2 regions of the Paenibacillus sp. FSL L8-0663 genome follow, and region 2 is predicted to be linked to the other one. Evidence: riboswitches for the same ligand, from Rfam matches in the RefSeq annotation. Region 2 holds a riboswitch; the other holds the start of a gene.
What was found. A riboswitch is a leader RNA that binds a small molecule or an ion and turns the genes downstream of it on or off. The one in region 2 is predicted to bind S-adenosylmethionine.
Positions count from the first base shown of each region.

Region 1: it holds a riboswitch for S-adenosylmethionine, as region 2 does, so the genes downstream of both, MKY75_RS20095 (methionine ABC transporter ATP-binding protein) here and metA (homoserine O-acetyltransferase MetA) in region 2, are expected to answer to the same signal.

Region 1 covers NZ_JBBOYM010000001.1:4,549,555-4,554,280, forward strand. Annotated here, with positions in the region: gene MKY75_RS20080 (SDR family oxidoreductase) at 1-174, opposite strand, end outside; gene MKY75_RS20085 (MetQ/NlpA family ABC transporter substrate-binding protein) at 317-1,159, opposite strand; gene MKY75_RS20090 (methionine ABC transporter permease) at 1,234-1,902, opposite strand; gene MKY75_RS20095 (methionine ABC transporter ATP-binding protein) at 1,899-2,921, opposite strand; SAM riboswitch class I at 3,058-3,197, opposite strand; gene MKY75_RS20100 (Cthe_2314 family HEPN domain-containing protein) at 3,323-4,048, opposite strand; gene MKY75_RS20105 (UbiD family decarboxylase) at 4,099-4,726, opposite strand, start outside.
Region 2 covers NZ_JBBOYM010000001.1:1,606,802-1,611,527, forward strand. Annotated here, with positions in the region: gene MKY75_RS07280 (HRDC domain-containing protein) at 1-719, shown strand, start outside; gene corA (magnesium/cobalt transporter CorA) at 880-1,815, opposite strand; SAM riboswitch class I at 2,368-2,493, shown strand; gene metA (homoserine O-acetyltransferase MetA) at 2,612-3,529, shown strand; gene MKY75_RS07295 (PLP-dependent transferase) at 3,655-4,726, shown strand, end outside.

The DNA of each region.
Region 1 (4,726 bases), 2.9 Mb from region 2:
TAAAGACAGGCAGCGTACTCCCTTAGACTCAATCACCCGCTTAAGCGCTTCGGCTTCTGCTTGGCTATGCACATAATTCAGCGCAATATTACAGCCTTCATTCGCCAGACGCAGAGCGGTCGTTTTACCTAAACCTTTGGCACTACCCGTTATGAATGCGACTTTATCTCTCAACAATTTTCCTCCTGTTCACAGAGAACGGTCACCCCCAAGTATAAAATATTTAAGCTTCCCCTACAACTCTATCCAAAAGAAACCCCAGTCCTCTTGTTCAAGAGAATCTGGGGTTTGCGTGCAATGTGTTCTCGTTCCCTACTTAAAATGCCGGGATAATTGCGCCTTGGTATTTATCTTCAATGAATTTTTTAGTTTCTGGGGATTGCAAAGCTTTAAGCAGCTTCTGAATCGCTTCAGAATCTTTATTATCAGGACGAGCTACCAGAACGTTAGCATATGGAGAATCTTTATCTTCCAGTGCCAGTGCATCCTTCGTCGGGTTCAGCTTAGCTTCCAGAGCGTAGTTCGTGTTGATCAACGCAATGTCCACTTCAGGCAACTGACGTGGCAGCATAGCCGCTTCCAGCTCCTTGAATTTCAGGTTTTTCTTATTTTCAGTAATATCTTTTACCGTAGCTTCAATGTTGCTTGCGTCTTTCAGCTTGATCAGACCTTGTTTTTCCAACAACAACAATGCACGGCCTCCGTTTGTTGCATCGTTCGGAATGGCTACCGTTGCGCCATCTGGGAGTTCATCAAGCTTTTTATATTTTTGGGAGTAGATGCCGAAAGGCTCCAGGTGAACCGCGCCCACAGAAACCAAATTCATTTTGCGCTCTTTGTTCATAACATTCAAGTAAGGTACATGTTGATAGAAGTTAGCATCCAACTGCTTGTCAAACAATTGAACGTTCGGCTGTACATAGTCGTTAAACTGAACGACTTGGAGACGAACCCCTTCTTTTTCCAACTGAGGTTTGATTGCTTCCAAAATTTCCGCATGCGGCACAGGAGAAGCTCCAACTTTCAGCTCCACTTCACGTGGTGATCCGCCTGTATTTTCGGCCGCATTGTTTGTATCCGATGTTGTGCTCTTTGTGCCGCAAGCAGCCAGCACCGCAATTAATGTCAAGCTTAATACAGCCAATACCCATTTCTTCATGTTATTACCCCTCCAAAAATTTGTAATATTCAGGAGCAGACGTCCTGATCAATAAGGATATCTATATGTTTTCCCTATTTTCGAGTATAATGCCGCACGAGACGGTCTCCCGCCATTTGCAGCAATTGAACCAATACGACCATCAGCACGACCGCAACGATCATTACAGCCGTTTCATAACGATAATAGCCGTAGTTGATAGCCAGTGTACCCAGTCCACCGCCCCCGATCATCCCGGACATTGCCGTGTAGGATACGAGTGTAACGACGGTAATGGTTAATGCGGCTAGCAGTCCCGGAAGTGCCTCACGTAACAGCACACGCCGGATAATTTGTCCTGTCGAGGCCCCCATTGCTTGTGCGGCTTCAATGACACCCTTGTCCACTTCACGCAGAGACGTTTCGACAAGACGTGCGAAGAATGGGGCAGCCCCGATAACCAATGGTGGGATGGTTCCCAACACCCCGGTCGAGGTACCTACCAGCGATCGTGTAAAAGGAATAAGTGCAACGATCAAAATGATAAATGGCACGGAACGTAAAATGTTAACGATGAATGATAATACAATGTATATCACCTTCATCAGAGTCAACGAGGAGCGGCTCGCCAGAAACAATAATATGCCGAGCGGCAAACCAATAATGAGGGTGAACAATGCGGATGCACCGAGCATCTGAAGGGTTTCCATAGTAGAATTCCCTAGCTCTTCCCAACTCACTTGTGAAAAATCAAGTTCGCTCATTGTCCGATCACCTCCACATCAAGTCCTTGCCCAGACACTTCGCGCAGCGTATGCTCTATATCCTCATGATTTCCTTCAAAACGAACGATTAGCTGACCATAGGGTACATTTTTAATCGTAGATATGGTTCCCTGCAAGATCGCAAAATCAACCCCAGTGCTTCGAGCCGTACGCGACAGAATCGCATCATATGTTTTGCTGCCCAAAAAGGAGATACGCACCACCTGTGCCGACTCGCCCTCACCTGCTGCCGCAATCGCTGCTTGCAACTCCTCGGGATGTTCTGACTCCCGCTGGATAAAGTCCTTGGTTACCTGGTGCTGCGGCTTCAAAAATACCTCAGCCACCGGACCTTGCTCCACGATGTCACCCTGATGAATGACGCCAACTTTATCACAAATGCTTTGAATGACATGCATTTCATGTGTAATGAGCACGATGGTCAAATTAAAGCGCTGATTAATATCCAGCAGCAATTTCAGGATAGACCCCGTCGTCTGTGGATCAAGCGCAGAAGTCGCTTCGTCACACAGCAATACATGAGGATCACTAGCCAACGCCCGCGCAATTCCTACCCGCTGTTTCTGTCCACCTGAGAGCTGTGACGGATACTTTCCACTGTGTTCTTCGAGACCCACCAATTCCAACAGTTCACGAACCTTCTGGTCCAACTTCTGCTTGGGCGTGTTTACCAGCCGCAACGGAAATGCAATATTGTCATATACCGTCGCCGAAGACAACAAATTAAAATGCTGAAAAATCATTCCGATTTTTCGGCGCTGCATTTGTAACTGGGATTGACTCACAGTAGTGAGGTTTACCCCGTCTACCCATACTTCACCTGAAGTAGGGCGTTCCAATAAATTAATACAGCGGATCAATGTACTTTTCCCTGCCCCGGAGTGACCAATCACTCCGAATATTTCTCCACGCTGTATAGAAAGATTCAACCCAGACAGCGCATTAACGCGTCGGTTGCCTTTGCCATAATGCTTGGTTAACTGCTTAAGCTCTATCAACGTGCTGCGACCCCCTTCACTTCTTCCTTACCCTTTTTACCAGTTGTCATCTCTCAGGATTGTATAAAATCGCTATTTATTTATACAAAAAAGAGCCCCTTTCACAGAATGAAAAGGGCCCCACCTTGCGATCCTTTTCTCATCTGCCAAAATCGCTATAACTCTAGCGGTTTTGTAGGAATTAGCACCATCATGTTCCCTCCCAGTGTATTACACCGGGAAAGAACGGGTTGCCGGGCTTCATCGGGCCAGTCCCTCCACCTCTCTGGATAAGAAAAATATGTTAAACTCCAGCTTTAGCTGTCCGTTAAGTTTATATAAAAAAACATAATTCAAGCATTTTTCTGAAACTAGGTTTCAGTATAGATAGTTTACATTGCTTTGTCAAAGGATATTTTCTATCATATTTTTGGGCGTACTGCCCGGTTCTCCCATTGTTTCGCAGTATAAGTAAAGGCGATTGACAACGACCGACACACCATTTCCAAGCCCTGCTGCAAATCTTCCAAATGGTGATCGAGGTCCTCCAATTGGATTTTTCCATACAAAGCTCGGTGTCGTTGCCAGAGATCATCCTGCATTTCCGTATTCATATAGTGTATCTCCGTATTCCGCCGCTTACGCAGCCGATTGATGGCATCGTTGTATGTATCCTTGATATCATTTAAATTATCGGTCAATACAGGATGCATTTTGAGATACTTGAGTTGCCGCAACACGGTAAAATACGAATAATGCGCCTTATACTGCCCTGTTTTTAAATCATACAGATCATTCAGCCAGTTGCCCAGCTTATCCAAAATGGAAAATACCCTCACAAACCCATCCTTATAAAAGAAAACATACAATGCATAGTCGGATTTTTCATCCTCACTCATATCTTCAGCATATCCGGCTTTCACTTTCATACGGAAAAAGGCGGCAGCATGATGGCTCTGCTCCAGTTCATCCAAGGATGACATTAGACCGCGTGTCAAAATATCCGCCTTCCGAAAATCGTGGGTCGGATCTCCACCAGCCTGAATTTGCCGCTCCAGCAGGTTCAACATATCTGACATGCTATTCATGGCATCTAGCAGGATGCCCTTGTTCACACGTGGCGGCTCACCCAGTAGCTTGCGTATCATGCTTACGCCTCCTTATAAATGTAAAATCCGGCTGTAGGTTAATTAGGGCGTCAAGCGAAATAACTTGTCCATCGTTGATCTACAAGCTTAACAATATCCTCACGCGGTAACACCTCATCCGGATACCCCGGCTTCATACGCGCATCCACTACAATCGGCAGCTTATAGTTCAGGTGATGCAAACGCACTTCGCTGTCCGCGTACATATCCGTAGCCGGGTTAAAGCGAGTGAATACCGTCCACAGGAACGAGGCTTGAGAACGAACGACTTCTTTGGCATCGTCCACAATGAAAACGAGCGGCCACTCTTGCTCACCCGCAGCTAATCGCTCCAAAACACGTGCCGCCAGCTCAGGCTCTTGCTCAAAAGACGCACCCGATACGACGAGGCAACCTCCGCAATAGGGTTCAATTTCACGAATCCCCGGCAGATCGCCTCCCTCATAGGCACGAGGCAATTCACGTACAGGCTCACCTATTCCCATCAGGATCGCCTTACTGCCATGATTCAGCTTGCGGCCTGTGTAATCGAGTGTATCGTGTGACGTGTGATTGAAAATAAATAAATCCCTTGCTGGATTAAATCGCTCCAGAATGGTTTCCAGCAGCAGGTTAAAGTCAGATAAATCAATGACTCGATCTGTCAGCATCAGGAACTTGGTCAATGACAATTGACCT
Region 2 (4,726 bases):
AAAAGCTGTATTGCTACAGTGATTTGTTTCCACGTGATGAAGTGTATGAGCAATTGACGATGTGGAGACGGCAAAAAGCAGCAACGGAACGAAAAGCACCTTATTTTATCGCTACGAATCGATTGCTTCGACTCATTAGCGTTTATCTTCCCCATACCGAAGAAGAACTGTTGGAGCTGCCTGGTATGGGTCAGGGTAAGGTGTCGCAATATGGGACGGAGCTATTGGCTATTACGACACAAAATGACCGGACCACGCCATTTCCGTTGAACTGGGTAACAGAGACGCTGGAAGAAGAAGTTTTTTTGTCATGGTTATACAAGCAAAAAGAGAACCAGTACAGGCAGGAGCTGAACAAATTCAGCTTAACTAGAACGATTATTGAAGGCATTTCGGACGGTCTTTCACTGGAGCATATCGGAATGAAGACAGGTTTGCATCGTAGAGAGATGATTGAAGCTGTGGAGCATTTGGATAGAGACGGTATTGATATGGACAAGCTGATCCACAAGGAATTGGTGAATGTATCTGAGGCGGAGCAGGCAGCTATCTGGTCTGCTTATGAAGAGTTGGGGGATACGTTGCTCAAGCCCGTCATGCTGAAAGTGTATGGGGAAGAAAAGGCAACCGAAACAGGACTGGATCAGATTTATGAGCGTCTGCGTCTGATCCGTATACGGTTTCGTCATCAGCAGGTACCCGGCCGACATGTTGGATAATATAGAACTAGTTGGATAAAGATGGGTATTAAAGTATATTCAGGGTCCAACATACTAAAAAGCAGCAGCCAGTTCCTCACAGGACACGGCTGCTGCTTTTTATGACCAAGCTTGAAAATAGAAAAAAGTATCCAATTCGATACTTTTTCCCCTTTTATTTTTAAACCCAGTCTTTCTTACGGAAAATACAGAACATACTGACGCCTAATGCCACCATAATACCAATGACGACAAAATAGCCATAACGTGTATGAAGCTCAGGCATATTATCGAAGTTCATCCCATATATTCCGGTAATGACCGTCAATGGCATAAATACGGTCGTAATTGCTGTAAACACACGCATAATTTCATTGGCACGGTTGGCGATACTGGATTGATAAGCTTCTCGAAGGTTACCCATCAAGTCGCGGTAAGTTTCGAAAGTCTCCGAAATTTTCACAGCATTTTCATAAATGTCGCTAAAATATTTTTGCAATTGATCGTCGATGAGCCGCAAATCCCGCTTGTTCAGGGTATTGATGACTTCTTTTTGCGGGCCCAACACTTTTTTCAGCCACAGAATCTCACTGCGTAAGCCGATGATTTCGTTCAAATGCGACTTTTTCGTATGCATTAGAATATCTTCTTCCAGCTTTTCAATGCGGACCTCAATCCGGTCACCAACCAGAAAATAGTTGTCAACAATTAAGTCGACCAACAGATACATAAAACGGTCAGGCTGGCTGACTTCTTGCTCCCACAGCATAGGCTTGAGGGTACGAAGCTCATTGATTTTCTGCTTGGTCACCGTAATGATAAAATGGCGGCCGAGAAAAATGTTCAAAGCTCGCAAAAATATTTCTTCATCATCAAAACGAATGCTATTTACAACGATAAAATAATGGCTTTCATAAATTTCAATCTTCGGACGCTGTTCTTCTTCACTCAAACAGTCTTCTACTGCAAGATCATGCATGGAAAATAAAGGCTGGAGCACTGCCAAATCATCGACATCGGCATCAATCCAATAAAAACCTTCTGCCGGTGCAGTAAGCGCCATTTCAATTTCTTCGACAGGGGTAAAAACCCCGTTGTTGACCAAACGGATTTTCATATACGTCACTCCTTATGCTCCGCCGTAACGGAAATACGTTTACCTTAAGCATAAGGAATGGACTCAGTTAGCCAGTTAGCCGGTGCGGGTAAGCGTGCACTCTCATCAAAAGCCGGAGGCTTTTGGAGCATGCAGAGCCTGGCGTCCCGTCTTTCGGCAAGCTGAAGTCATTCCTATGCTGTTGTTCAGGGATCGCCGCCTATTCGGACTCGGGTCGCCTTCCATTCCGGATTCACCTCTCAAATGTTCTTTTTTTAGATTGCCACAGTATCGCAGGAAACACTCAAGTCTGCACTACTGCTCCATATTTTTGCCTAATAGCACTTGTATAGTATAACGCTCGGCCTACGGCCTTTCAAGCGCAAAATCATGGGCAAAATCAACAGTAGTGGCAAGAGCTTCAGCGATAGGAGGGATATGATTTAACCTATGGAAAAGGTAGACAAAATGTGAATGCAGGTTACAAATTTGCAAGTCCCATCTTGACGAAGCCCAGCCGATGCATTAAAGTGAACAACAAGAACTTTGTGAACCCAAAATGAATATAGCGAAATCTTATCAAGAGCAGGTGGAGGGACTAGCCCGATGATACCCGGCAACCGGCGATTTTAATCGCACGGTGCTAATTCTTGCAGGACGCGCGCTTTGTACAAAGCGCGTTGCCCTGACAGATGAGAGAGGCGCATATGGATACAAATATGACCTTTCTCTAACCAGAGAAAGGTCTTTTTATTATATGCCCGGCATCTCAACAAGACGATTTTCGCAAAACTTACCGAACAAGGAGTGAGTTTACATGCCGATTAAAATCCCAGACACATTACCTGCTAAGGAAGTGCTGGAGGGCGAAAATATTTTCGTAATGGATGAAAGCTTGGCTTATCATCAGGATATTCGTCCGTTGCGTATCGCCATTTTGAATTTAATGCCTACAAAGGAAACGACGGAAACCCAACTGTTGCGCCTGGTCGGCAATACGCCGTTGCAAGTGGATGTCACGCTGGTGCACATGAAGTCTCATGTATCCAAAAATACATCGCAAGAATATTTGAACATGTTCTATAAAACGTTCGACGAGATCAAGAACAGTCGTTTTGACGGCATGGTCATTACAGGAGCCCCGGTTGAACAGCTTGAGTTTGAGGATGTGAACTACTGGGAGGAAATCCGGCAAATCTTTGAATGGACGAAAACGAATGTAACTTCGACCATGCATATCTGTTGGGCCTCACAGGCAGGCTTATACCATCATTTCGATGTCCCTAAATATGGGCTCGACTACAAATGCTTCGGTGTATTTCCACACACCGTGATTAAACCTAAAGTAAAATTGTTACGCGGCTTTGATGAACTGTTTTATGCTCCTCATTCCAGGCATACGGAGGTTCGTCGGGAAGATATTGATCATATCGCCGAATTAGAAGTTTTATCCGAATCCGAAGAAGCTGGAGTGTACCTCGTAGCCACGCTTGACGGTAAACAAATTTTTGTAACTGGGCATTCTGAATATGACCCGCTTTCACTGAAATGGGAATACGACCGCGATGTAGCCAAAGGAATGGATATTGAAGTCCCCAAAAATTATTTTCCTAATGATGATCCTGAGCGCACCCCCCCCTCAATTTGGCGGGCGCACGCCAATTTATTATTCTCGAATTGGCTGAACTATTATGTATACCAAGAAACACCTTATGATATCGGGCCCCAGATTTAAAAAAGGAGCATGTAGTTTACCTTTGTAGAGTATCACCTTGCAGTAGCGCAGCAGTATAGTCTTTGACATCCATTTTTGCAGGATTGGTTATAGCACCCACTATGGAAGTTAACAGGAGGATTCATATGAGTGAGAAACAGTGGAAAATCGAAAGTAGATTGGCACAAATCGGTTCAGTAGAAGAGCCAGTAACCGGGGCTGTTAATTACCCGATTTACCAATCTACGGCGTTCCGCCATCCCCGTCTGGGTCAAAGCACAGGATTTGATTACATTCGGACGATCAATCCCACGCGAAAGGTACTGGAAGAGGCTTCTGCTGCACTTGAATCGGGTGATGCAGGCTTTGCATGCAGCTCAGGTATGGCGGCGCTGCAAACGGTATTTGCATTGTTTGGACAGGGAGATCATCTCATAGTATCGCTGGATCTGTATGGCGGGACGTATCGTTTGCTGGAGCGTATTTTGTCTAAATTTGGTGTGACAGCCAGTTATGTGGATACGAACGATCTTGAAGCGCTCGAACAGTCATGTCGACCGAATACCAAAGCTGTATTCATAGAAACGCCTACAAATCCGTTAATGATGATTACTGATATTCGAGCGGTGGCTAAATGGGCATCACAACATCAGTTGCTTACCATTGTAGATAATACGCTGCTAACGCCATATTTCCAGCGGCCATTGGAACTGGGCGCGGATATTGTGGTACATAGCGCAACCAAATATTTGGGCGGACACAACGATGTGCTGGCAGGGTTGATCGTAACCAAAGGCAAAGAGCTATCAGCTGAAATTGCATTCCTGCACAATTCCATAGGGGCAGTGCTTTCCCCAAGCGATTGCTACCAGTTAATGAAGGGCATGAAGACGTTAGCGCTGCGTATGGACCGGCACGAGCATAATGCAACAGTGCTGTCTAACTATTTACTGACGCATCCGGCTGTGGCGGAAGTATTTTATCCAGCTCTAGAAGGCCATCCAGGTCGTGAGATTCAAAATAAACAATCCAGCGGAAATACGGGTATCTTTTCCTTTAAAGTAAAGGATGCTCGTTATGTGGAACCTTTGCTTCGTCACATTAAGCTCATTGCGTTTGCGGAAAGTCTCGGCGGTGTGGAATCGTTAATGACCTATCCCGCTGTGCAGACACATGCGGACATACCAGCAGAAATTCGGGATGCAGTCGGGGTAGATG